2 linked regions of the Thiosulfativibrio zosterae genome follow. The protein of the gene in region 1 interacts with the protein of each later gene in a pairwise test. Links are inferred from orthologs where the notes say so. Each region holds a gene or a part of one and is shown on either strand. Other genes may lie near its edges. The genes, in order: leuS and ligA.

Region 1 (15,428 bases):
GATTGAAATTCGTCGATATGCAACTTCAAATACTGTGCGGCGGCTAAATTCACTTCAATATTTTTAAGTTGAATTTTTTGCCATAAATTCCGCACATGAAAATCAGATAGAACCGACTGTGGATTCATCAAAAAGTCGTTGTTTTGCGCCGGCTGTTGCAAAACTGTTTCTAGGCGCAAACCTTCGATGCTGAGAGATTGTCCAGGGTCCAACGAATAAAAGAAAGGTGACCAGAAATTGAAGTCAAACTTGATGACCTGAGCACGCACCTGAGTGTTTGCAGACACCACTTGCAACTGATGTATTTCAACATCCATGCCTTGCCAAGTTTGCGTTAGCTGAAGATCTTTAAAACTAATTTCACTAGAGGATAATTTTTCTGCCACCCAGACCAGTTGCTTAGGGGCGACTTGCAGCCAAAAAATGGCCGCCGTTAAGGTTGCAAAATAGGCCAATAACAGAATCAGCAAAATTAAAGAAAATTGCTGAAGCCTTTTAAACATCAGAGCATAACCACATCGTATTGTTCTGCGTTATAGGAACTTTCTGCTTGAAAACGGATGCTTTTTTCAATAAACAGTTCCAGCTCAGCCACGCTACTGGATGCCTCATCCAAGATATAAGACACCACACTTTCCGCAGCAATCACTCGATATTTGCTGGCATCAAACGATCTCGCCATACGCGTAATTTCACGGAAAATTTCATAAGCAATGGTTTCAGCGGTTTTGATGGTGCCGCGTCCACTACAAATTGGGCAAGGCTCGCACAAGGTGCGCTCTAAACTTTCACGCGTGCGTTTACGCGTCATTTCTATCAAACCTAATGAAGAAATTTCAGTCACCGTAGTTTTTACTCTGTCGCGCGCCAACTCTTTTTGCAAAGAATTATAAACATGCTCACGATGCTCAGCTTCCGTCATATCAATTAAGTCTAAAATGATAATGCCGCCCAAATTTCTCAACCTTAACTGACGCGCAATCGCTTGGGTCGCTTCTAAATTGGTACGATAAATCGTTTCTTCCAAATTTTTATGCCCAACAAACGCGCCGGTATTCACATCGATGGTGGTCATCGCTTCGGTTTGATCAATAACCAAATAACCACCTGACTTTAAATCCACACGCTTTTGCAAGCCCATTTGAATTTCTTCTTCAATACTATACAAGTCAAATATCGGTCTTTCACCCGTATACAATCCAAGCTTATCCGACAAGCCCATCACATAACTCTCAGAAAACGCTTGCATTTTCTTGAAGGTTTCTGTTGAGTCAACCCGTATTTTTTCAATTCGCTCGACAGGAATATCTCTTAAGATTCTTAAAGACAAGGGTAAGTCTTCGTAGACCAAAGCGTATTCTTTAACATTTTTCGATTTTTCTTCAATGGTTGACCATAGTCGATTCAAATAAAGCAAATCGGCACGCATTTCGTGAAAATCTGCCCCTTCGGCAACCGTTCTGACAATGTAACCGCCATTACCCTCAGCAGACTCTGGAATACTTTGCATTAAATTTCTTAAGCGATCGCGCTCAGCATAATTTTCGATTTTTTGTGACACGCCAATCATTTTTTCGGCAGGCATAAAAACCAACATGCGAGAGGGAATGGTCACCTGCATGGTCACTCTAGCGCCTTTAGAACCAATAGGGTCTTTGACGACCTGCACCAAAACCTTTTGGCTGGGATAAAGAAGTTTTCCGATATCCTCGCAATCTTCAGGCACATCTTTATTGACCGATTCTCGACACACATCAGACACATGTAAAAAAGCTGCACGCTCTAAGCCAATATTAACAAAAGCCGCTTGCATACCAGGTAAAACCCGATCCACGCGACCCATATAAATATTACCCACCAAACCTCTTTTATTGGCACGCTCTATCCAAACTTCTTGTAAGACGCCATTTTCTACCCAAGCAACACGCGTTTCATTAGGCGTGACATTGACCAATACTTTTTCTTCACTGCCCATGATTAAAATATCCCGACTCGGTTAATAATTGATGACACTCAAACAAAGGCAATCCCATCACACCAGAATAAGAGCCGTCAATTTTTTCAATAAACTGCGCCCCCAATCCTTGAATGGCATAACCACCCGCCTTATCTTTCGGTTCGCCAGTCTGCCAGTAGGCTTGCATCTCAAGATCACTCAGCATTTTAAAAGTGACTTGGGTGGTATTCAGCGCAGAAAACACTTCGCCATCCGTTAACACCGCCACTGCCGATAAGACTTGATGTGTTCGACCCGACAATAACTTTAACATCCGTAAAGCATCCGCCTCGTTTTTAGGTTTACCCAGCAATTTCTGATCCACTAGAACGGCGGTGTCACTGCCAATGACCCAAATTTGATTACCTGGAACTTTATTGTATCCCGCAAAAGCCTTTTCAACCGCCATACGCAAAACAAAACTTTGCGGACTTTCCTTGGGCAAACCTGTTTCTTCAATGGGAGAGAGAATCACCTCAAAATCAAGATGGAGCTGCTGAAGTAATTCAGCGCGGCGTGGAGATGAGGAAGCAAGATAGAGTTTCATGGTCTTTGAGTTAAATAAATAAAGAAATTATTCTACCCCATCGACATAAAACTCTTTGTCAATATTATGAATATTTTAAGTTTTAGTCTTTAAATTTGCTGACACAAAACCTTAAACTTCAACTGCCAACTGATTATCAATCGTATAGGCCACCATCGCCTTTTGGTAGCACACCTCTAGATTGTCATGGAGAACATCACACACCTTTGCATCTAACTTGCCTTGCTCTTTTAGATTATTCAAAATCTCAAAAGCTGTTTCGGCAGATAACGCATTACGATAAGGTCTATTTTGAACCAATGCTTGAAAAATATCAGCCACGGCTAAAATGCGCGCGTTGAAGGGAATTTGCTCACCTTTTAAATGATAGGGGTACCCCTGTCCATCCAAAGTTTCATGGTGCAAAGAAGCCAGAAATGCAATGTCTTTAAACCCTGTAATTTGAGTGAGAATCACATTGGAATCAAATCCGTGGCGATTCATTTCAATGCGTTCATCCACATCTAATTGCCCCGGTTTATTTAAAACCCTGTCTTTTACTTTGAGTTTGCCTAAATCATGAAACAAACCCGCCAGTTCTAAATGTTCCTGCTCAACTTGGGTCAAGCCCAATAATTCAGCCAAATACCTTGCTAAACAGGCAACCCCTATGGAATGCTCGGAAGTAAAAGGACTTTTTGCATCAACGGCTGCTGAAAACAGTAGCGAAAACTCCTTAACCTCGTCAAAACTAAACTCAACTGGCGACTGTTCGGCAATCCAATCTGCAAAAAAACGCCGCAAAGACTGCTCTTCTAAGAAATACCAAAAAGCATCATTGCCAGCTGTTTCGATAAACTTATCCACCAACTCTGGACTGAAAAAGGATCCGGACAAACTTTGCAAAACTTTAAAAATATGCGCACGCATATCCATAAAAGAGTCTTGATTTTTAGCCCGTAAAGCGTCCACCCGATCGACCAAATAAATTAAATTAGCATCTATTTGAGTGGCTTGAGATAAATCACTTGGGAGATTTTGCCAATGGGTATGGTGAAAACGCACCGCTAAAGCATAATCTTGAAATAACCGAACGGATTTCATTAGCTCAAACCCGCGTTCAGCATGAAGATAGGAGTTATCCCAGTCTAATTCGTTGATTAAATGACTGTGCACTATGGTGGAAGAAACGCCGCAATCATGCAGCATTCCAGTGTAAATAATGTCGTCGATTCTTTGTTTAGGCCAACCGAGTGTCTCGCCCACTTTAGCGGCCATATAAGCCACTCGCTTACCATGTAAAGTGTCATCTATACCGACAAAATCCAAGGCTTCAGACAGTGTAAAAGTGACCTCTCTTGGATTTAATAGATACATGAAAACCTCCAGTAGCCTTTGTGCTTAATTAAATTTTTGTAAAACCAACTTTAACGCCTGTAAGTTAATCGGTTTGCCTAAAAAATCATCCATTCCAGAAGCAAAACACATTTGACGATCTTCATCGAGCACATTGGCCGTTAGAGCAACAATGGGTTTTAGACGGTTTTGTGCACCTGCCTTGCCAGCACGAATTTGTTTAGAAGCCTCATAACCATCCATTACGGGCATTTGGCAATCCATCAGAACCAAATCAACCTCGTTTTCTTGAAGCTTATCCAATGCCTGTAAGCCATTTTCGGCAGACACATACTGACATCCAAATTTTTTCAGTAACGCTTCTATGACCTTTCTGTTCACAATATTGTCTTCAACCACTAACACTTTTAGGTTAGATAAATCTGTATTCAGGGTTTGAGCACCCATCGGTGCTTTGGGCAATACCGCCGCCACTTGATTCAGTGGCAAGGTTATCCAAAAGGTTGCTCCCGCTTGTGGCTCTGAATCTACGCCTATTTCACCGCCCATCAATTCTGTCAATCGCTTACAAATCGACAAACCCAATCCTGTTCCGCCAAATTTTCGGGTGGTTGAAGCATCTACTTGGCTAAAAGGTTTAAACAACTTGGTTTGGTCTTCTTTGGATAAACCCACTCCAGTATCCCTAACCGAGACTTTGAGTATTTCGCCATCAAAAACCTGTATTTTTTCAAGTAATAAAGTGATGGTACCTTTCTGAGTAAACTTAATCGCATTGCCCATCAAATTGGTTAAGATTTGTTTTAACTTTTGCTCGTCACCTAAAATCCAATCTAAATCACTCGAGATAAACTCTAAATTTAACACCAAGTTTTTAGCCATCGCGGCGGGTTTTAACAAAACCAATAAACCGTTTGCGGTATTCACCAATGAAAATGGTGTTTTCTCTATCTCAACTTTACCGGCTTCAATTTTAGAAAAATCTAAAATATCGTTGATTATGCTCATCAAACTTTGGCCGCTTTGGCGAATAATCTCAAGTGCTTGGCGAGTTTCTGGCGTGACTGGAGAATCCAACAATAAATCCGTCATACCGATCACCCCATTCATGGGTGTTCGAATTTCGTGACTCATATTGGCCAAGAACTCGCTTTTGGCTTGATTAGCCGCATCCGCTCGCAACTTCTCTTCTTGCAGCTTGACCTCTGCGAGCTTACGGTCGGTAATTTCAGCAAAAGAACCGACCATTCTAATGGGATTGCCTTGCTCATCACGCTCAACAATATTGCCGCGGTCATAAACCCAAATCAACTTGCCATCTCGTCTACGCATTTGGTGCTCAGACACATAAGGGGCTTCGCCTCTAAAACAAGCCTGAATTTTTTCCATAATTTTAGGTTGGTCTTCTGGCAATAAACACTGCACGAAATCATCCATCATGTGCGTGAGATCAGATTCCTCATAAGCCAAAATCTTAAACCATTGTCGATTATGCGTGAGTGCGCCCGAGGGAATGTGCCAATCCCAAACGCCTTCTTGAGTGGCTTGCATAACATAGTTAAGGCGTTTTTCACTGTCTTCAATTTGTTTTTGAGCCGTGACTATGTCAGTAATATCGTGCGCAATGACTAAAATTTGTTTGTTACCTTTTTCATCCAACAAAGGTTTTTTAATCGATTGAAAATGTCTGACTTCACCCGTTTCGGCATTAGTACTGTCTTCGATAACAACTTCTGTTTCAAACTTTGTCATAATCTGCTGCACACTTTCTTTAAAAAATTGTGCTTGCTCTTGATTGCCCGTGAAATATCCATCTTCCTTGCCAATCATTTCTTCAGGTGTCGCATCATACAAATGGGCAACCGCTTGATTCACCAAAATAAAGTTACCCTCCCAATCCTTCATCACGATGACATCAGGGGTTTCATCTAACGCAGTGCGCATTAATACATTTTGATGATGTAATTCTTGATGGATTGCAGCGTAAGCAGATAAATCCGTTATTGACAGGTAAACCAGGACTTCGTCATTTTCAGTGGTTAGATTGAAAGCCAAGTGGTAAGAAACCAGCTGAGATTTGCCGTCAATTAACTTGGTGGTTGTATATTGATTGGAACAGGGCGTTCTAGACTCTGCAGGATTTTGGGGAACTTTTAGAAGATATGCCGCAGGGATTGTTTGGGTAATCAATTGTTCTAAGGCGATACAAGTTTCTTCACCCAGACCATTTAATAATTGCGCCGCTTGATGATTAAATGCTTTGATTCTCCAAGCCGCATCATAAATAATCAAGGCATTCGGTAAAGATTCTATCGCTTGCAACACAATTAACTCCATCTATTTTTAACCAGGCCTGGTGAAATTTAAGCCTATTTAAGCACAAAATTACTCACGATGATAAGGGTGATTTTGCAAGACTGACCAAGCTCGATAAACTTGTTCTGCCACCAACACTCTAACCAAGGGATGAGGCAGAGTCAGTTTGGACAAACCCCACTTCCAACTGGCCTGCTCAATTAAATCTGACTGTAAACCATCAGGACCGCCGACCACCAAAGCAATATCTTGCCCCGAACCTAACCACTCATCTAGTTTCTGTGAAAACTCTAACGTGGTCGTCTGTTGACCATGTTCATCTAAAATCACCAAACGCACCCCTTTTGGAATCGCTGCAACAATCCGCTTGGCTTCTTCTTGCTTATATTGTTCTGCTGTGCCCGTCTTACCGCGAGTTGCCATCGGCAGTTCATGCAACTTTAAACTGCAACTTTTGGGTAATCGCTTGGCATATTCTTGGTAACCATCCAATACCCATTTGGGCATTTTCTGGCCGACCACAATAAAATGAATAATCACAAAAAGACTGTTTTATTCTGCAATCGTTTGACTGGCGGGCTGCACTTCCCACAATTTTTCCAATGCATAATGCGCACGTGCTGATTCCGTCATTACATGCACAATCGCATCACCCAAATCGACCAACACCCAATCAGGCTCTGGTCCCGCTTCAACACCCAAAGGCTCTTCGCCAGCATCTTTTACTTCTTGCGCCACGCGAGAACCCAAAGAACGAACGTGCGTGGTTGAAGTACCCGTGGCAACTACCATTAAATTGGTGAAGGTACTGATTTGCGAAACATCCATGATTTTAATATCACGCGCCTTACCGTCGTCTAAAGCTTTATAAATAATGTCTTGTTTGGTTTGTAAATTCATTGAAAATTCCATGCTCCATAAAAAATAAAAAGCCCTATTCTTGATAGAGCTGGTGTTGTTGAATATAGTTAATCACAGGTGACGGCAATAAATAATCGACACAAACGCCCTGCTTTAAATAGCTGCGCAACGCCGTTGCGCTGAGTTCTAATTGGGTAATCGGCACATCCACAATTTGACCAAAAGGTTCGGTCAGTTTAGGCACCCAACTTTTCTTAAATAACTGCCCCACCTCACCGCTTTGCGGAATCGGCTCTCCTGGGCGATGCGTAATGGCTAAATTGGCCAACTTTAAAATGGTTTGCCACTCAAACCAAGTATCAAACTTAGCAAAGGCATCGGTTCCCATCATCAAAACCAATCCTTTAGCTGGATAACGCTTGGTCAAAGTTTGCAGAGTATGCACCATATAAGAAGGGCCACCCTGCTCAATTTCAACTTTATCCAGCACAAACTTCGGCTGCGAGGCGATGGCTAAGGCAATCATGGCACAACGATGCTCGGCTGAAACACTGGGCTGATCGCGATGCACCGGCTTATAGCACGGAATAAAACGCACCTCTTCTAGCCCCAAAGCCAGCTGAACTTCTAAGGCTGGGCGTAAATGTCCAAAGTGAATTGGATCAAATGTGCCGCCATTGATGCCGATATATTGACCGCTAAACGCATTCAATTTGCCAAAGTCCTCCCTGCCACTTTTTGCTATTATAGCAAGCATGTCAAATTATCCACCCGAAATTCCATCACAGCTTGAAAGTGCCTTTTTTGAACACCTCAAAGACGGTCATGCCATTCAAGAACACGCTTTGCTTAAGAATTTAACCGAACAAGGCTTTCAAGGATTTAAACCCTCCCTTGAACCACTTGAACTGTTTCAAGCACACTTTTTGTGTTTTCACTTGCTCTATCGACTGCAAACCAAGTGGTTCAGTGAAGGACTGGGTTGGTTAGAAATTTATACCCTCAATATCCAACTGCACCCTATGCAAACCGCGGATTCCAATGCGCTAACGCAAAATGATGAACTGCGTGCCTACTATTTAAACTATCAACACTTTCTAGACACCCAAGCCGTTGATGTCCAAAATCTGATGGATAATTTTTGGTCGCAATTCGATTTACAAAGCCTGCCCTATGAAACACTCAAAGCCGATTTAAATTTGTTAGAAATCGACCCAGAAACCCCTTTAGAAGATCTCAGTCTTACCCAAATCAACCAGCAATATCGCAAACTCTGCGCACAACACCACCCCGACAAGGGCGGCAAAACCGCAGACTTTCAAGCGCTCAGTCTAGCGGCGAATCGCTTGCGTAAATGCATCTAGCCTAAATACGAATATGTCCGTCGCCTAATACGATGTATTTTTGTGACGTCAATCCTTCTAATCCCACCGGGCCACGCGCATGGAATTTGTCGGTTGAAATGCCGATTTCAGCACCCAAGCCATATTCAAACCCATCGGCAAAACGCGTAGAGGCATTCACCATCACCGAGCTGGAATCGACCTGTGCTAAAAATTGACGCGCACGGGTGTAGTTTTCGGTAATGATGGACTCGGTATGTCCAGAGCTGTATTGCGCAATATGCGCCATGGCTTCTTCAACATCCGCCACCACCTTAATCGACAAAATCGCATCCAAATATTCAGTCGCCCAATCCTCATCGCTCGCCGCATTCATTGATACTATGGCTTGTGCCTTAGCGCAACCGCGACATTCCACACCTTTTTCTTGATACATTTTAACCAGGCCTGGTAGGATTTCAGCTGCCCTAGACTCGGCAATCAATAAGGTTTCCATGGCATTACATACGCCATAACGATGGGTTTTGGCGTTATAAGCCACTTTGACCGCTTTGTCGGCATCAGCATCTGCATCAATATACACATGACATATACCATCTAAATGTTTAATGACCGGCACGCGCGCTTCTTCGCTGATGCGAGCAATCAAGTTTTTGCCTCCACGCGGTATAATCACATCCACGAATTGTGGCATGGTAATCAAAGCGCCCACCGCAGCTCTATCCGTGGTTTCGACCACTTGCACTGCGGCAGTGGGTAATTCAGCCAATTCCAAACCTTTTTTGATGCAACTCGCTAAGGCTCTATTAGAAAATGCCGCTTCAGAACCACCACGCAAAATTGCTGCATTCCCCGATTTTAAGCATAAGGCCGCCGCATCAATCGTCACATTGGGACGCGATTCGTAAATAATTCCCACCACCCCTAAAGGTACGCGCATTTTACCGACTTGAATTCCGGATGGGCGGTAGCTCATATCAGAGATTTCGCCAATCGGGTCGGCCAAATTGGCGATTTGACGCAAGCCTTCTGCCATGCTTGCAATGCCTTTGTCCGTAAGGGTTAAACGGTCTAACATGGCCGCGTCCAAACCATTGGCTTTGCCCTGTGCTAAATCTTTAGCGTTTTCAGCTTTTAAAAACTCAGCTTGCGCTTCCAAGCTGTCGGCCATTGCCAACAAGGCTTGATTTTTTTGAGCCGTTGAAGCCGTCACCAAAATGCGACTGGCCGCACGAGCTTGCTGACCTAAGGTTTGCATATACGCTTGAATATCCATCTCTATCCTCTCTACTGAGCCATCTTTACCACTAAATCATTTAAACTGAGCCAAGCATCGCCTTTACGAATGCCCTTAATTTCAAAATCGGCTTGGGTGCATAAGCGCAAGAGTTCTTGCCAGCCCTGCAACGACTGACGCCGCAATGCTTGGGAATATTCCGCTTGCTTGCTGTTCCAAATAAATAACTGTTTGTATGCCTGTGCCAAACTGACTTTTTGCTGTAACTCGCACAGTTGCACTAGGGTGCGCACTTCTTTGGCCAACAACCACAAAATAATTGGCGCCTCTAAACCTTCTTGTTTAAGGCGATTTAGAATTTGCAACGCATAGGCGGTTTGCCCAGTGAGGGCGGCGGTGCTGAGTGCAAATAACTGATAATGCGCTTGGTCGGCAACATTATTTAAAATGTCTTGCACCTGCAGTTGCGTGCCTTGCGCAAACAACAAGCTGAGTTTTTCCATTTCTTGGTCTGCGGCTAATAAGTTGCCTTCAACCCGTTCCGCCAAAACGTTCGCGGCTTCCAAATCCAAACTCAGTCCCACGCTCAGAGCGCGTTGCTGACACCAGGCAGGCAAGGCTTTCAATTCAATAGGTCGAGATTGCACCACCAAACCGGTTTGCTCAATCACCTGCACCCATTTGCTTTTGGTTTGTTTGCCATCCAACTTTTCGCACAAAATCACCAGCACAATTTCAGGTGGTGAATCATGCCGCAACTGCGCCCACTTTTGAATGAAATCGCCCCCGACTTTTCCAGGTGCACCGCTGGGCATCGACAATTCAATCAAACGGCGTTCGGCAAATAAAGAACCGGCTTGGGTATCCATTTCAAGCGATTGCCAATCAAATTTGGCATCGACTTCATAGGTGTCACGCTGCAAATAATCTTGGTTTTTAGCAAACGCACGGAACGCATCTAACGACTGGCGAATCAAAAGCGGCTCTTCACCATAAATCAGCACTATCGGCGGCATAGTCAGCTGAGCGGCTTGCAGTTGTTTAATAAAGGCTGGGGCAACAATCATTGTGTGGCGGGAACCTTTTTAGATTCTGCATTCGCGTTGGCACGGGCGCTGGCTCGTGAAATGCGATCAATCATCTGTAACGCCACTTCTTGTACCATTTGTTTTTGCAAACTTTTCAGTTCTTGATTTGCTGCTAATGCTGCGGCGCTGTCTAAACGACGATCCCGAAAACTGCTGGCCGTGGCTTCTACCACTAAAGTATTGTCGGCAACCTGCCAAGCACTGAAAGGCTGTGAGAGTTTAATCAGTTCAGAAGCCGTATCTCCCTGCGCCGTTAAACTGGTTCGCGACGCTTGAGTCTGCGTAGGCGACAAGCGAATCTCCAGTTCCGCTTGCGCCAAACCATCCACCACTTCTACACCCGACATTTTAAGTTGCTGCGTTAAAGCGTTCACCAAATCCGCGCGAACACCAGATGCCGCAGACAGTTTTACGGTTTGAAAACTCATCGTGCCGACTTGGTTTAAGCCTTTTAAATGAAAGCCACAACCGCTTAATAACCCTAAAAACACCCAAAAAACGCCCAAAACTAACCAGGCCTGGTTAGTTTTGGGGCGATTTTGAAGATTATTAAGCATCTTACCCTTTTACCACGATATTAACTAAACGACCTGGCACCACAATTTCTTTGACGATTTCAAATCCATCAATATATTTAGCGGCACCTTCACAGGCTTTTGCCATTGCTAAAATCATGGCTTTATCCGCATCGGCTGCCACTTCTATTTTGCCGCGCAATTTGCCATTGACCTGCACCATGATTTCAATTTCATCTTTCACCAAGGCGCTTTCATCTAGCTTAGGCCAAGCTTGCTGAACCACCAAGCCTTCTTTGCCTAAAGCAATCCATAAGCTTTGGGCAATGTGCGGTGCCATGGGTGACAACATCAACACCAACAGCTCAAGCGCTTCTTGCATGACGGCTTTGCCTAAAGCCGAGTCATCTTGGAATTTGGTGAGTTCATTGAGCAACTCCATGGTGGCGGCGATCGCGGTGTTAAAGTTGAGGCGACGCCCCATATCATCAGTCACCTTTTGCAAAGTGCTGTGCACTTTTAAACGCAAGGCCTTTTGCACCTTATCTAAACCTTCACTGCTTTGCGCAGCGGGCACGCTTCCTTGAGCGCTAAAGCCTTGCACCAAACGCCATACGCGATTTAAATAACGCGATGCGCCTTCCACGGCTGAATCCGACCATTCCAAAGTTTGTTCTGGCGGTGCGGCAAACATAATATACAAGCGCAAGGTGTCTGCGCCATATTGGTCAATTAGGGTTTGGGGATCGATGCCGTTATTCTTTGACTTCGACATTTTAATCACACCACCATACTGCACTTCCATGCCATTTGACTTGAGCTTGCCTTTTATTACGCCGCCTTTTTCATCGGTGATCGGTTCTACATCTAACGGTGAATACCAAGTTTGTTTGCCACTTTCGTCGGCACTAAACCAACTACTGGCCAACACCATGCCCTGAGTCAACAAGTTTTTAAACGGCTCATCAGAAGACACCAAGCCTTCATCGCGCATCAACTTGTGGAAGAAACGCGCATACAATAAATGCAAAATAGCGTGCTCAATCCCACCGATGTATTGGTCAACTGGCAACCAATGATCGGCCGCTGCTTTATCTAACATACCATCTGTGCTGTTGCGCGAGGTGTAGCGTGCGTGATACCAAGACGATTCAAAGAAGGTGTCAAAGGTATCGGTTTCACGATTGGCTGGGCCGCCACATTGCGGACAATTACATTTTTTAAAACTGTCGAGTTTAGCCAAAGGCGAACCCGCACCATCTGGCACCACATCTTCGGGTAAATACACTGGCAAATCTTTTTCTGGCACGGGTAACGCACCACAAGCTGGGCAATAAATCACCGGAATTGGGCAACCCCAATAACGCTGACGCGACACACCCCAATCCCGCAAACGGTAATTGGTTTGTTTTTCGCCTAAGTTTAATGCGCCTAAGGCCTCAGCCATCGCATCCAATGCTTGGGCAAAATCTAAACCATCAAACTGCCCAGAGTTGACCAAGATGCCTTTTTCCGTAAAAGCCGCTTCTGAAACATCTGCCATTTCATCAGCGTTTGGCGCGATAACCGCTTTGATGTTTAAACCATATTTTTTTGCAAACTCATAATCGCGCTGGTCATGCGCCGGCACCGACATGACCGCACCTGTGCCATAGCCCATCAACACAAAGTTGGCCGCCCAAACGGGAACCACTTCACCCGTAATCGGGTGCTTCACGCGAATACCGGTATCCACCCCTTTCTTCTCCATGGTTTCAACATCGGCTTCGGCCGTTGAAATGTGCGAGCATTCTTCAATAAATTGCGCTAAAGGCTCATTATTAATGGACGCCTTGCGTGACCACGGATGATCTGAAGCGATGGCAACATAGGTCACCCCCATCAAGGTATCAGGACGAGTGGTATAGACTTTTAGGTTTTCAGTGCGGGCATCTAAGCCTGAGGCAATGGGGAACTGAATTTCCAAACCAGTCGATTTGCCAATCCAGTTTTTCTGCATGGTTTTAACCTGTTCAGGCCAACCTTCTAACTGGTCTAAATCATTAATCAATTCTTCTGCATAATCGGTAATGCGCAAAAACCACTGAGCAATCTCTTTGCGCTCAACTGGCACACCCGAACGCCAACCCTTGCCGTCAATCACCTGCTCGTTCGCCAACACCGTTTGGTCAACCGGATCCCAATTCACCACCGACAACTTGCGATACACCAAGCCTTTTTGCATCAAACGCGTGAATAACCATTGCTCCCAACGGTAATATTGCGGATGGCAAGTCGCCACTTCACGGTTCCAATCGTACCCCAAGCCCAAAGATTTAAGCTGATTGCGCATATAGTCTATGTTTTCATAAGTCCACTTAGCCGGTGCCACTTGGTGTTGCATGGCAGCGTTTTCGGCGGGCAAACCAAACGCATCCCAACCCATAGGCTGCAACACATTTTTACCCTGCATACGCTGAAAGCGTGCAATCACATCACCGATGGTGTAGTTGCGCACATGCCCCATGTGCAATTTACCGCTGGGGTAAGGAAACATCGACAAGCAGTAAAACTTTTCTTTGCTGGCATCTTCTTGAGCAGCAAATACCTGCTCTTGCTCCCAAACTTTTTGAATGGCGGCTTCAATGGATTGTGGTTGATATTCGTGTTGCATTTCTGGCGTCATGACTCGGTTTCTTTATGATAAACTGGAAAAAATAAGTACAAAATTATAGCAGACTTAACGGAAGCGCTAAAGGAGAGAAAATGTCAGAAGACAATAAAATGCTGGAAGCTTATCGTCATTTATTAGAAACCGCCAAAGAAGCGGCGTTTAAAGCAGAACAGGCAACCTGGGAAACCTTAGGAAAAGCCATTGACCAAGCCGAACAAACGGTTGCCGCTTTGGCGGCTTTAACCGACCAAGAAATTCAACAGGTTCAACAAGACTTAAAAATGGACTTAACCCAAGTGGCGGTGGTGTTGGATGATTTTGAAGAAGATGCCAGTGCCTTTGCGCAAATGGAATGGCACGCACTGGAAAACTACCTCACTCAAAAAACCGCTGAAATGGCAGACCCAACCGACATGATGATTTTAAGAATGCGCTTAATGGCGGCATTAAATCACGCCGACCACCCTAAGCAATAAACATAAGCATTGCTTAAAAACCCAGCAGGCTAAAGCCTGCGCCCCACAGTTTTTAAAGACTTCAAAGGGGCGAAGGCTTTAGCCTTCTTAAAATTGAGAATTGCGATTTAAGGTGTCATTTTTAATCAGCTGGGGCGCTTTAAGATAAATCTTGGTGCGAGCAAAAAGCCATACAGCACACAAAACAAAAATAGCAACGGCATTTGCTGCCAATAGACAAAAGGTGTTGTGCCTTCATAAGGTTGTACTTCACCTTTAAGTACACCGGTTTTATAAGCGGGTATTTCTTGTTTGATTCGGCCTTTCACATCAACAATCGCGGTAAAACCGGTATTGGTGCTACGAGCGATTTCTCGACCCAATTCTAAGGCACGCATTTGCACTTCTTGCAATTGTTGTGCTGGCTCAAAAGTATGGGCAAACCAAGCATCATTACTCACGGTCACTAAAAATTGCGCATCTTGAAGTTGCTCAGCCAGCTCTTCACCAAACGACATTTCATAACAAACCGACAACCCCACTTTAAAAGCCCCCAATTGCATGGGCTTTTGCATGGCATCGCCAGGGGTGAATTCTGAAAACGGCACATTAAACAATTTGCTTAACGCAGACAACACGGATGAAAACGGAAAAAACTCACTAAAAGGCACCAGGTGAGACTTTTGATAAACCTGCTCAGGATTATGCGCATTGACTATGGCATTGTAATATTGCGTTTTATCAGCATTACGGGTAATCACCCCCATCAAAATGTCGGTTTCTAGAAGTTTGGCATCCTTAATAAAAGAATGTAATGCGCCCTTTTCTACCACATCAAAATAGGAGGCTACGGCAGTTTCTGGCCAAACGATGATATCCGCATCCATGTGCTGTTTGGTTAAACCCACATAGGTTTTCAAAGAGGGCAACAAAGCCTTGGCTTGCCATTTTTGTTCTTGTGGAATATTGCCCTGCACCAACGCCACTCTGGCTGGCGGGCCTACCGGCGTCACCCATTCAATCTTTTGTAGTCCAGAAGCACTCAACCACACTAGGGCCAAAAGGCTGCTCGCACCGACCCA
Region 2 (11,860 bases), 440 kb from region 1 along the record:
CTTAGATTGGTTTTGGGATGAGTCTTTATATGGCGAGCTTTTAGCGGTTACTGGCGGTAAAGAGCGTATTCGCTTTTACCTAGAAAAGTTTAATACCACTTTTGCAAAACCTGAAAATTTTGATGCTTTTGTTAAGGGTTTACATGAAGCCAAAACAAAGTTTTATACCCAGTTGATGGCAGAAGGCAAAATCCCGCTCAGAACGGGTGTGGAAGCCCTGATTAACGAAGCGCGTGCGCAGGGTATGCGTATGGCGGTGGTGACCACAACAACGCCTGCCAATGTGACCGCATTATTAGAAAGCACTTTAGGCCCAGATTCCGAGTCTTGGTTTGAGGTGATTGCTGCGGGTGATATCGTTCCGGCTAAAAAGCCTGCACCAGATATTTATATTTGGGCACTCGAGCAAATGGGTTTAACAGCAGACCAAGCCATTGCTTTTGAAGATTCATTAAACGGAATCTTGTCTTCATCTGCGGCCAATGTTAAAACCATTGTGACTATCAACGAATATACCAAAGAAGATGACTTCTCTAAAGCCGCGGTTGTGTTGAATCATATGGGTGACGATGAAACGCCATTTGAATTGATTGCCGGTGAGGTTTATGGTCGCAATAAGTTAGACCTTGCTTTGGTTAAAGAAATTTTTGCCAAGGCTTAAGTTTATTCTTAAGCTGATGCTTAAGTTTGATCGTTAAACGATTGAATCTCAAGTAACTGTGTCACACCAAAAGCCGCTTCAGTGTGCAAACTTTGCAGCACTGGAGCGCTCAATTCTTGACTTCTTAAAGTCATCCATACGCGGTTTTTCAATCCTCCACCCGCGGTAAATATTCGAGTCACAGGGCTTGCGCCCAATTCAGTTAAGCGCTGATATCCTAATTTTTCTACAGACACCAACCCTTCAATCAAACCCAATAAAAATGTTTCTGGATTATCGGGTATTGGGTCTAAATTGCCTTGAAAACAGGGGTCTGAAATGGGAAATCTTTCTCCTTGGCAAAGCAAGGGATAGTAATCGAGATGCGTATTTTGGGGTCGCTCGGGTATTTTTTTAAGATGCTCGATTAACGCCTCTAAATCAAAGTGCTTTAACAAAACGGCACCGCCCGTATTAGAGGCGCCGCCCACCAGCCATTGATTTTTAAGTCGATGACTGTAAATGCCATATTCTGGGGCAAAGATGGGTTTTTCTGTGATGAGTTTAAGTGCCAGGGTTGACCCTAATGATGTTACGGCATCCCCCAGTTGGTGAGCGCCACTGGCTAAAAAAGCGGCAATACTGTCTGTGGTACCAGCATAAACTTTGGTTTTGCTGGAAAACCCATATTTTTCAACCAGGCCTGGTTGAATTTGGCCCAAAAAATCGCCTGGAAGCACCACTTTTGGCAGCGTGATGGTTGGGAGTAATTGCGAAATCCAATCTGGCCAAACCATGTTGATGGGGTCAAATCCCATTTTTAAAGCATTATTGGCATCGGTAATTTGAGGTAAGCCAGTTAAAAAAACATTGATAAAATCTATTTGGTGGCACACAAAAAACGATTCTGAGTGTGGGGTGTTTTCATAAAGCCACATCACTTTGGCTAAGGTGCTGGAAGCACCGTGTGCACCGCTGTTTCTCGGTGCAATTTTGGCAATCAATTGCGCTTCTGCGGTGGCGCGTTTATCGTCATACATCAATGCCATTGATACTGGCTGATAGTCGGCATTAACCAAGCAAACGGTTGATGAGGTGGCGTCAAGAATGATGTGTTCTATGAACGCAGTCTGTTGGGCGTTTTGTATTTTGCGTAACAGCAGTTCAAAACCCTCAAGCCACAGCTCTGGAGATTGCTCGCTGGTGTTGGCATTTCTGATGGGTAGCGCCAGGGGTACCGCGTAAAAAGCGATCGGCTGGCGAGTTTGAGTATCAATCAGCGCGCCACGAATGCCAGAGGTGCCTAGGTCAATGCCCAAAATTAAAGGCGAGCGGTCATTTTGAGTCGGACTAGCTTTTGGTGTCATGCGTTTCTCTTCAAGTGTCAGCGGCATTAAAAATTGCTGCATTTAATTAAAATAGTCAGGGCTATTTTAGCCAGGTTGATTTGAGGTTTTTGTGGAAAAAAACCGCCACAAGGGTTAGAATTGTCGTCATTTATGCCAGCTTGTCAAAGCGAAAATTTTGCAGCCTGGATTTGGAATTGTAATGGCTTTGTCCCAAGTCTAAGCTTACGGAAGATTTTAGGAGTGTTTTCATGAATGAATTACAGCTGGTATTGCTGATATTCGCCCTAGTTGTGGTCGCTGTGATGGTGTTTTTACATTACCGTAATCAGCCCACACCTGCCTCAAAAGGAAGAGCATCTAAAAGTGTGCGCCCTGAATCGGACAACGCTGACAGCGTTGAACACCGTCAAAAAGCCAGTCATGCGTTGAACGAATTTGGCGAAGGCCATATTCCGGTGTCTAATAAAACCCAAGCGCGTTTTCATGCCCAGTCTGATGAAGATGTTGAAACCGTTCCTGAGAATCAAGGAAAATTACCCTTTGGTGATGAATTTGATGACCATGAACCCGCGTATAAACCCAGAATTCAAGCAGAAAAAGCCACCAAAGAAAGCGCTGAAACTCAAAATCGCGCACCGCAACATTTTGTTTTAGAAGTTGAAGATTTAAAAACATTGGATGAAGTCGGGCCAATTGGTGCGGCGGGTGACAAACAACCCTCTTTTGGCAAGCCCGCTAATACGCCGGTTACCGAGTCTGAAAATAAATTGGCCGAAGTGACTGAACCGCAAGTGTTTGCGGTGATGGTGATGGGTTCGCAAGACTTTGCGATGGATGCTTTAAATAAATCGTTATTAGGTGTTGGTTTAAGTTTTGCGCCTCAAGGTATTTATGTTAAAAAAGATACCCTTGGTAAGCCTTACCTGCATGTCGCCAATATTATGGAACCAGGCACTTTTCCTGCCATGGAAGAAGAACGGTTTAGTGCATTCACGACACAAGGTGTGGTGCTGATCTTGTCACTGCCAACCAGTGTGAAAGCGCCAGCAGCCATGAATGATATGATTATGATTGCTCGCAAAGTATCACAGCGTTTAAATGGCCGTCTGTATGATGCGCAAAGACATTTATTGAAAGAATCTGATATTCAAGCCATGCGCGATGCGGCAATTGCCTACGAAACCGTTGGCATTTAATGGTTTTACTGATTGATGTCTAATTTAGATTTATTTGGTGATGACCCCCAGCCTATTCACGCCGACACCCCTCAAAATCCTACGGATTCTGTTCGCTATCAAACCTTAAAAACCGAAATTCAAATGCATAATGTTAACTATTATGCTTTGGATAATCCGCAAATCAGTGATGCACAATATGATGCCCTGTTCCAAGAATTGTTAAGTCTTGAAGCTCGTTTTCCAGAGTGGATTTCCCCTGACTCTCCCTCACAACGCGTGGGTTCTGAACCTTTAAAAGGCTTTGAATCTGTCAAGCATGTTGTGGCCATGATGTCTTTAGATAATGCTTTTAGTGATGAAGACCTAATGGCATTTTATCAGCGTGCTCTAAGAGGCTTAAATCTCTCTGAAAACAGCGAGTTGAGTTTTTCGGCAGAACCCAAGATGGATGGTTTGGCAATTAATTTGCGCTATGACAATGGCCAGCTCATACAAGCCACCACACGTGGCGATGGTCAAACGGGTGAAGATGTCACGCACAATATCAGAACCATTCGCACCATTCCTTTGCAACTTTTAACCCAAGATTGGCCTAAGGTTTTAGAAGTGCGTGGTGAGGTTTTTATGCCAAAATCAGCGTTTGAACAACTCAATCAAACCCAGCTGGCTTCAGGGGAAAAACCCTTTGCAAATCCCAGAAATGCTGCGGCAGGTTCTTTACGCCAGCTGGACCCTAAAATAACTGCCAAACGCCATTTAAGTTTTTATGTGTATGGTTGGGGTGAGGTTTCAGAAATGTTTCAGTTGCCGGAGCGTTATACCCAAGTTTTGGTGGAGTTTAAGCGCTGGGGCTTGCCAATTAACCCAGATGCAAAGGTCGTTCTTGGCAAACAGGCGATGTTGGAATATTACCAATCCTTAGCGGATAAGCGTGCTAGTTTGGCTTATGAAATTGATGGTATTGTTTATAAATGTGATCAAATTGCACAACAAAAACTGTTGGGCTTTACTGCCAGAGCACCGCGTTGGGCCATTGCCAGAAAGTTTCCTGCGCAAGAAGTTTGGACCACTTTGCTAGACATTGAAGTTCAAGTGGGGCGCACGGGGGCTTTAACGCCTGTGGCTAGGTTGGAGCCAGTTTCGGTGGGTGGTGTTATGGTTTCTAATGCCACTTTACATAACTTAGAAGAATTACACCGTAAGGATGTTCGAGTCGGCGATACGGTAATTGTGCGTCGAGCAGGGGATGTGATTCCTGAAGTTGTCGGGCCTGTGTTGGCTAAACGCCCAGACACTACGCAGTTATTTGTGATGCCCAGCGCTTGCCCTGAATGTGGGTCGGATGTTGTAAAAGAGCTTGATAAGGCAGTTCATCGCTGCACGGGTGGGCTATTTTGTCCAGCCCAGCGCAAACGCGCCTTGGCACATTTTGTGTCGCGAAAAGCCATGGATATTCAGGGCTTGGGTGAAAAACTCATAGATACTTTGGTTGAACAGGGTTTGGTTGCTCATCCAGATGATTTTTACCGGCTAACGCTGGAAGATTTAGCCAGCTTGCCACGCATGGCGTTAAAGTCGGCACAAAATGTTTTGGATGCCTTAGAAGCTTCAAAAAATACCACCTTGCCCCGTTTTTTATACAGTTTGGGTATTAACGAAGTGGGTGAAGTAACGGCGAAAAACTTAGCGCTTCACTTTGAAACCTTGGATGCCTTGATGCAAGCCAGTCTTGAAGACTTGGTTGCAGTGGATGATGTGGGTGATGTGGTGGCAAGCCACATCCAAAGCTTTTTTAAACAAACTCATAATCAAGAAGTGATTCGTGCCTTGTGTGATTTAGGCGTACAATGGCCAGCAATCCAAAAATTTATAGCAGATATTGAATCGCCCTTTGCCAATAAAGTGGTGGTTTTAACCGGCACGCTGACGGTGATGGCGCGCGACGAAGCGCAGCGCTTGTTAGAAAAAGTCGGTGCAAAAGTCACGGGAAGTGTTTCTGCCAAAACCGATTTTGTGGTGGCTGGCGATAAAGCTGGCTCCAAGAAAACCAAGGCAGAAGCCTTAGGTATCCCAGTTTTAACAGAAAATGAATGGTTGGCAATGATGCCCCAGGTTGAAGGATAAAAAATGGTAAGACCGCGTAATATTAATCGCAAAGTAGCTCCTAAAGAGGTTCCCGATTGGGAACAAGAGGAGTTTAAAAGCCGAACAGAAGTTAAAAAAGCCGCTGAAGCCGTGACAGATTTGGGTGAGCAATTAACAGAAATGACCGTCACACAAATTAAAAAAATGCAATTGCCCATTGAAGTGCAAGATGCTGTTTTAATGTTAAAAGGCATGGACAAAGGTCCTGCCATGAAAAGACAAAAGTTGTTTTTGGGTCGCCTACTGCGTCAACATGAAGAAATTATTATTGAAATCAAAACCAAGTTAGAAGAGGCCGAAGTTAAAGCCAAAGCAATGAATGCACATTTTCACCGCTTGGAAGTCTGGCGTGACCGTATGTTAGCGGGTGGTGATGAAGCCTTAAATGAGTTTATGGATATGTACACCCATGCTGACAGAAGTCAGTTGCGTACATGGATTCGTAATGCACAAAAAGAAGCCGAAGAAAACAAACCGCCTAAGTCTGCACGCGCTTTATTTCAGTATTTGAAAGGCTTAGAGTGGTAGGCAAATTTAATCTTTAAAAACCTCAGCACTAAACAGATTTTTGTTTGGTGCGCTTCCAAATCCGACTGCCAAATTCATATAAAACCAATCCAAAAATAACCAGGCCTGCCCCCAGCCAAATGGTTAGGTTCAAGGCTTCTTCATTAAAATAATGCCCTAATAATAACGCCACAACCGGTGTGATTAAGGTGATAAACCCTAAGCGTATCGCATCGATTTGTTTGAGCAAAAAGTAGTAAAGCACAAATCCTAATACCGAGCCAAAGGTTCCTAAATAGGCAATTGACCAAAGTGATTTTGAGGGCAAACTTGTCCAGCTCCATAAAAAGCTTGGGTCAATCATTAAGTAAATCAAACTGCTGATCCAAGCCGTGCCAGCGACCAAGTGTAGGCTAGAAATTCCATAGTTGACCTTTTTGACCAATAAAGTGCTTAGAGCATGCAAAAAAACCGCACCCAAGGCAATGCTCAAACCAATAATGAGTGGCGTTTGTTCTAGGCTGAGTTCTGTCCATCGAGTATTGAGATTGGGGTAAAAAATAACCGCTAACCCCATAAAGCTAACCAACATTCCTAAATATTTTGAAGGCGATAAGGTCAGGTTTTTAAAGAGGGTTGCAGCTAAAATGCCTGTCATAATTGGGGTCAAACCAAATACCAGTGAAATCCAACCTGAAGGCATGGTTTGCGCCGCATAGTACATGCCGCTCATGCCGCCGACCATGCCAATAGCTGCCGCTAAATAAATGCGCATTTCTCGCCATTGCAGTGAGAAGGGTGTTTTGGAAAACCAAAAAATCAACGGTAAACACAAGGCTGCACTGATAAAAAATCGCCCTGAAATCCCTAAAAACCAATCCATTTGGCCACTCCATTGAATGGCTAGGGGAGTCGTTGCCCAAATGAGAACTACGGTGCTATAAGCTAAGATGATTTTCAAGGGATGCCTTTGGAGAAAAAAGAGGTCAGGATATGTTCAGGTTATTAAGTTGTTAGGTTATTAAGTTGTTAAGTTGTTGCTAGGTGATGTGACTTCAAAAAGCCCTTTTTGGGTGTTTTTAGTGACTTTACCTGCCTCAAATAATTGCCCATTCATGGCAATATAAACACCAGGCCTGGTTAAATTTAACGCCATAATGGCACTGCCAAGATTAAACGTCGCATCAGAATTGCCTAAAGCAAAAGGACGCATAGCGCCAGTGAGTACAATGGTTTTCTCGGGCATTTGCGTATGATGTTTGAGAAGGGTGGCGGCTGTTATGGGCATGGTGTCTGTGCCATGGGTAATGAGGATTTGGTTGTCGCTGCAGTTCAAACAAGACTCGGTGATGATTTTGCGATCGGCATCGGTCATTTCTAAGCTGTCTTTGAGCATTAAAACACTTAGGGCGGTGGGTTGCGTTAGATTAGCTTGGGCGAGCATTTCTGGCAGCTGAGTTTTCTCGAATGTCAGTTGCCCTTGAATCGGGTGATAATCTTTATCAAGGGTGCCGCCGGTAATGAAAATTTGCATGAAAGTGACTGGCCTAGAATTAATTTTCTAATGTTTAAGGTGTGCGCAAAATGCCGGTAACGATGCCTAGAATTTCGATTTGTTCATTGGTGATAAAAATGGGCTCCATATCGGCATTGGCCGGTTGTAAGCGAATCCCTGTTTTTTCAATATAGAACTTTTTCATGGTGACGACTTCGTTATTGATTCTGACCACCACGGATTCACCATTTTCAGCAGAAGAACGGCGTTCAATAATCACAATATCGCCATCTTTGATGTCTTCTTCAATCATCGAATTCCCTTTTACTCTGAGCGCAAAGGTTTCTTTTTTGACCATGGTGCTGGGCACACTCACGGTGTCGTAATCCATTTCCATTTGAATGGGTTGACCTGCAGATGTCCAACCCAGTAATGGGATTTCTACGAATTGCAAATCCACCAACTCTAAAGGATCGGCGGTTTCTAACGCGAGTTTTTGATTGCGTTTAGGGATGAGATAAGCAACATTGGGCATAACGACACCTTTATTTTCTTAATTCTTCACAGGTTTTTTAAATTAAACAGCTTGAGGAAACACTTGTTTAAAGGGTTTGACGTCCACTTTTTCATAAACACCCGCCGCCAAATAGGGGTCTGCATTGGCCCAAACTTGTGCGGCCTCTAAAGACTCAAATTCGGCAACAATTAAACTGCCTGTAAAACCGGCTTCGCCTGGATCAGCGCTGTCAATGGCAGGATTGGGTCCTGCTAATATTAAACGGTTTTGATCGGCTAGGGCTTGTAGTCTTTCAATATGTGCTGGTCGAGCGGTTTTGCGCATGGGTAAACTGTTAGCGACATCATAAGCGAAAATAGAATAAAGCATGGGCGTTCCTTAAAGCAGTGCAAGAGATTAAAAGGTTTTGGACGAAGGTTTATCATCGTTATTTTTTTGGGCATCATGGCTGTGAATACTGTCCAATTCCACTTGGCTTAGGATGTCTAATTCTTTGTCGCTAACGGCTTGTAAACTGTCTTCATCTTCAGGTTTCAAATAACGCGAAATATAAATCCCTTGAATCACAATAAATACCAGTGTTAAGCCCATCAAACCAAACAGTTTGAAGTTTACCCAAGTGTCTGTATCGTAGTTATAAGCCACATACAGGTTTAAAAAGCCTGAGAAAATAAAGAACACTATCCACATGGCACTCAATTTGACCCAGATGTTATCTGGAAGGCTGAGCGATCCGTCCATCATACGTCTGATGATGGGTTTTTTGCCAATGAAATGGCTACCCAAAAAGACTAAAGCAAATCCCCAGTTGATCACGGTTGGTTTCCACATAATAAAAACTTCATCATGCAAAATCAGTGTTGCACCCCCCATGACAACGATAATCGCGAGGGTAATAAGGTGCATTTTCTCAACGGTTTTATGTTTGAGGTACATATAACTGACCTGAACAACCGATGCTGCGATGGCAACTGCGGTGGCTACATAGATGCCATAGAGCTTAAAGGCAATAAAAAATAGAATAACGGGAAAAAGATCAAATAAAAGTTTCATTAGAGATAAAGTCTGATTTTGTTTGTTAAAATGTTAAGTTAAATAACAAGTGTTTATAAATTTCGTTCCAGCATTCTATCTAGGAATTCCCCCAATTGAAAGCAGATTTTCATTGCCATACCAATGCTTCTGATGGCAGTTTAAGCCCAGAAGCCTTGATAGACCGAGCAAAACAATATGAAATTACCGACTTAGCAATTACCGACCATGATACCACCAAAGGTTATGAGTCTGTTTTAAGCTATGCCGAGCAACAAGGCATTCATTTAATTTCGGGCACTGAGGTTTCTTGCCAATGGCAGGGAAAAACCATTCACATTGTTGGGCTGAATTTTGATGTACATAATTCGGTGCTGCAAGGCGGTTTACTTTGGAATCGTATTTTGCGCTGGCAAAGAGCTTTTCAAATGATTAGCAAGTTGCAAAAGAAAAATATTCAACAAGTGTTTGAAGACCTGATGCCAATGGTGCAAACCAGTATGGTGGGGCGTGGACATTTTGCGCAGTTGCTCTTGCAAAGAGGCATAGTGTCTAGTCAACAACAAGCCTTTGACCGTTACTTAACCAAAGGCCGACCCGCCTATGCGGCGGTTGATTGGCCAGAGTTATCTGAGGTGGTGGGCTGGATTACTCAAGCAGGTGGGGTTGCTGTGATTGCGCATCCGCATATTTATAAAATGACCAGTAAAAAACTCAACCAAATGATTGTTGAATTTAAAGCAGCAGGTGGGCAAGCCATAGAAGTGGTTAATCAACCACGAGTCTGTGCGGAACAAACTGGCATGGCCGATAGAGCGGTGCGTTATGAACTTTATGCTTCTTTAGGCAGTGATTTTCATCGCCCAGAACAAAATTGGCGAGGTTTAGGTTGGTTGGCGCCAATGCCTGCAAAGTGTAAACCCGTGTGGTCTTTATGGCAACCCACTGAGCATTTGCAATGTTAGACAAATCTTTACCCGCATCCATACCGCATTCATTGCATCGATGGACACCGATTACGTCAGCCTTGTTGCTATTTATATTAATTACCAGTTTTGGATTGTATCGTTACTTTGACAGCGTCACTCAATTACAACACGAAATGGCGCAGCAGCTAAAATCGCAAAATACTCAGTATACCCAAGCCATTCAGCAGGTGGTTCAACATAATATTTATCAACTCGGGCTTTTGGCCTCCGTATTAACCCAGCGCACTGATTTTTCTCAATCTGAGTTTGTGGAGTTAAGTCAAAAATTTTTAGAGCATTCTCCAGAAATAAAGGCGGTTGAATTTCTGCCCAAAGTCTTGGATAAAGATCGTTTAACACATGAAGCAGAGGTACAAGCTTTAGGTTATCCAACCTATCAAATTTCTGAAAGAAACGATAAAAATGCGATGGTAAAGCGCAGTGTTCAGGCGGTTTATTATCCGGTTATGTGGGTTGAACCCTTTTTGCCCAATCAAAAAGCGCACGGGTTTGATGTCAACTCTCGACCATTTAATAAGGTGATGATTAAGCAGTTATCAGAGGGCATTCCTTTCTTGTTTTCACCACCATTTCAATTGGTGCAAGAAGAATCTAATGAAAAGTCCGTTTTGTTGTACATGCCCGTTAAAGAAAAAGCAACGGATGCACTGCGAGGCGTGGTGTTGTTTATTTTACGAGTGCCAGACATACTAGAGGCGAGCCAGCTCATTGCTAGGTTTTCTAAACCCATGGGATACGATTTAAAAGATATCACCCTTTATTCGGTTGAAGTCGGTGATGATTCTAGACTTCAAAAAGCCATTTGGTTGGATAATCAAATGTTTAAAACGGAAGCAACCGTTTCTAAACTAGGAACCATTTACCCAAGTTATCCCATCAGTTATCGGGCAGTGCTTGGCTTTGGTGAAACTCAGTGGGAAATGAATTTTAAAATCGATTTGCAGAATAATTTAAAGTATCAATCTCAAGTAACAGCGTTTCGCCAAAATATTTTTCTGTATTTGTTATTTGCGACCTTGTTAGGCTTTTTTGTATATTTTTCAGTTCGAGATTTTAACCGCTTTTTAAAACTTAGAGAGCAACTGGAATTTGAGCAAGATAGAGTTCAGGCACTATTTTATAAGTCTTCTGATTTGTATTTTTTATTCTCAGCGACCGGTCGTTTGGTTGAGGTCAATCAAAGTTCATGCGAAGTTTTGGGTTACCGTCATGACCACTTAATTGATTTAAAGTTGGAAGACTATTGGGTAAATCCTCAATCTTTCCTAAAAAACCTTGAGGGATTGTTGGTCGGTGAAACCTGGGAAGGCGAAACAGACTTACAAAATAGAGATGGTTCAGTGGTATCGGTTCAATGTTCAGTTTTAAAAGTTGAGCGAGAAGGCAAGTCTTACTACAGTTGCTTGGCCAAAGATTTAACCGGTTATAAAAACCAAGTTAAAGCTTTAGAAACAGCGGTAGAACAATCCGAAAAAGTAGGGCGTTTAAAATCAGAGTTTTTGGCCAATATGTCACATGAGTTGCGCACACCTTTGCATGGCGTATTGAGTTTTGCAACCTTAGGCGAAACCCGTGCGGACTCTGAAAAAATTAAGTCATATTTTTCAGCCATTCGAGTCAGTGGTGAGCGCCTTTTGAAACTTTTGACAGAGATTTTAGAGTTGGCAAAACTAGAATCAACGCAAATGAAATTTGAATTTAAAAGTGTAGAGTTTAATGCCTTAGTCGCGGCTTGTTTGCGAGAACAAAACAGTGAGATGGCGCGTAAAAATATTCGTTTAGAAATGCGCTCATCTTCCACGGAAATGCAGGTGGTCTGTGATGATTTACGTATTCATCAGGTGATTGCAAACTTATTATCTAACGCCATTAAATTTACCCCCGCATACGGCTTAATTGAAGTGAAATGGTCTATAAAAATAGACACACCTTCGGTTTTAGTATTTTATGTTTATAATGAAGGTGAAGGCATAGAAGAAGCGGAATTAGAGAGTATTTTTGATAAATT

What was found.
Region 2: the proteins of leuS (region 1) and ligA interact in binary tests that used the Escherichia coli proteins (3 or more experiments, as listed by UniProt). The link is inferred for Thiosulfativibrio zosterae from one-to-one orthologs.

What each region holds. Positions count from the first base shown.
Region 1 is NZ_AP021888.1:2,022,526-2,037,953, forward strand. The notes cover bases 11,082-14,265. They hold leuS (leucine--tRNA ligase), read right to left. Parts: upstream 13,904-14,265; coding sequence 11,282-13,903; downstream 11,082-11,281. Other genes in these bases: THMIRH_RS09380 (LPS-assembly lipoprotein LptE), read right to left, coding at 11,082-11,280; THMIRH_RS09390 (zinc ribbon-containing protein), read left to right, coding at 13,984-14,265. Also shown: rng (ribonuclease G), read right to left, coding at 503-1,975; THMIRH_RS09335 (Maf family protein), read right to left, coding at 1,965-2,543; THMIRH_RS09340 (HD domain-containing phosphohydrolase), read right to left, coding at 2,655-3,899; THMIRH_RS09345 (PAS domain-containing hybrid sensor histidine kinase/response regulator), read right to left, coding at 3,924-6,203; 23S rRNA (pseudouridine(1915)-N(3))-methyltransferase RlmH, read right to left, coding at 6,264-6,734; rsfS (ribosome silencing factor), read right to left, coding at 6,747-7,094; nadD (nicotinate-nucleotide adenylyltransferase), read right to left, coding at 7,129-7,812; THMIRH_RS09365 (DNA-J related domain-containing protein), read left to right, coding at 7,811-8,419; THMIRH_RS09370 (glutamate-5-semialdehyde dehydrogenase), read right to left, coding at 8,421-9,674; holA (DNA polymerase III subunit delta), read right to left, coding at 9,686-10,702; more of THMIRH_RS09380, read right to left, coding at 10,699-11,081; more of THMIRH_RS09390, read left to right, coding at 14,266-14,367; lnt (apolipoprotein N-acyltransferase), read right to left, coding at 14,493-15,428.
Region 2 is NZ_AP021888.1:1,584,933-1,596,792, reverse strand. What follows is about bases 2,884-5,799. They hold ligA (NAD-dependent DNA ligase LigA), read left to right. Parts: upstream 2,884-3,308; coding sequence 3,309-5,291; downstream 5,292-5,799. Other genes in these bases: yjgA (ribosome biogenesis factor YjgA), read left to right, coding at 5,295-5,799; THMIRH_RS07335 (cell division protein ZipA), read left to right, coding at 2,884-3,185. Also shown: THMIRH_RS07345 (HAD family hydrolase), read left to right, coding at 1-661; THMIRH_RS07340 (FGGY-family carbohydrate kinase), read right to left, coding at 682-2,007; more of THMIRH_RS07335, read left to right, coding at 2,238-2,883; more of yjgA, read left to right, coding at 5,800-5,840; THMIRH_RS07320 (DMT family transporter), read right to left, coding at 5,869-6,780; THMIRH_RS07315 (asparaginase domain-containing protein), read right to left, coding at 6,841-7,353; THMIRH_RS07310 (LexA family protein), read right to left, coding at 7,388-7,849; THMIRH_RS07305 (YciI family protein), read right to left, coding at 7,892-8,200; THMIRH_RS07300 (septation protein A), read right to left, coding at 8,228-8,884; THMIRH_RS07295 (PHP domain-containing protein), read left to right, coding at 8,980-9,828; THMIRH_RS07290 (CHASE domain-containing protein), read left to right, coding at 9,822-11,860. UniProt on the Escherichia coli protein: DNA ligase that catalyzes the formation of phosphodiester linkages between 5'-phosphoryl and 3'-hydroxyl groups in double-stranded DNA using NAD as a coenzyme and as the energy source for the reaction.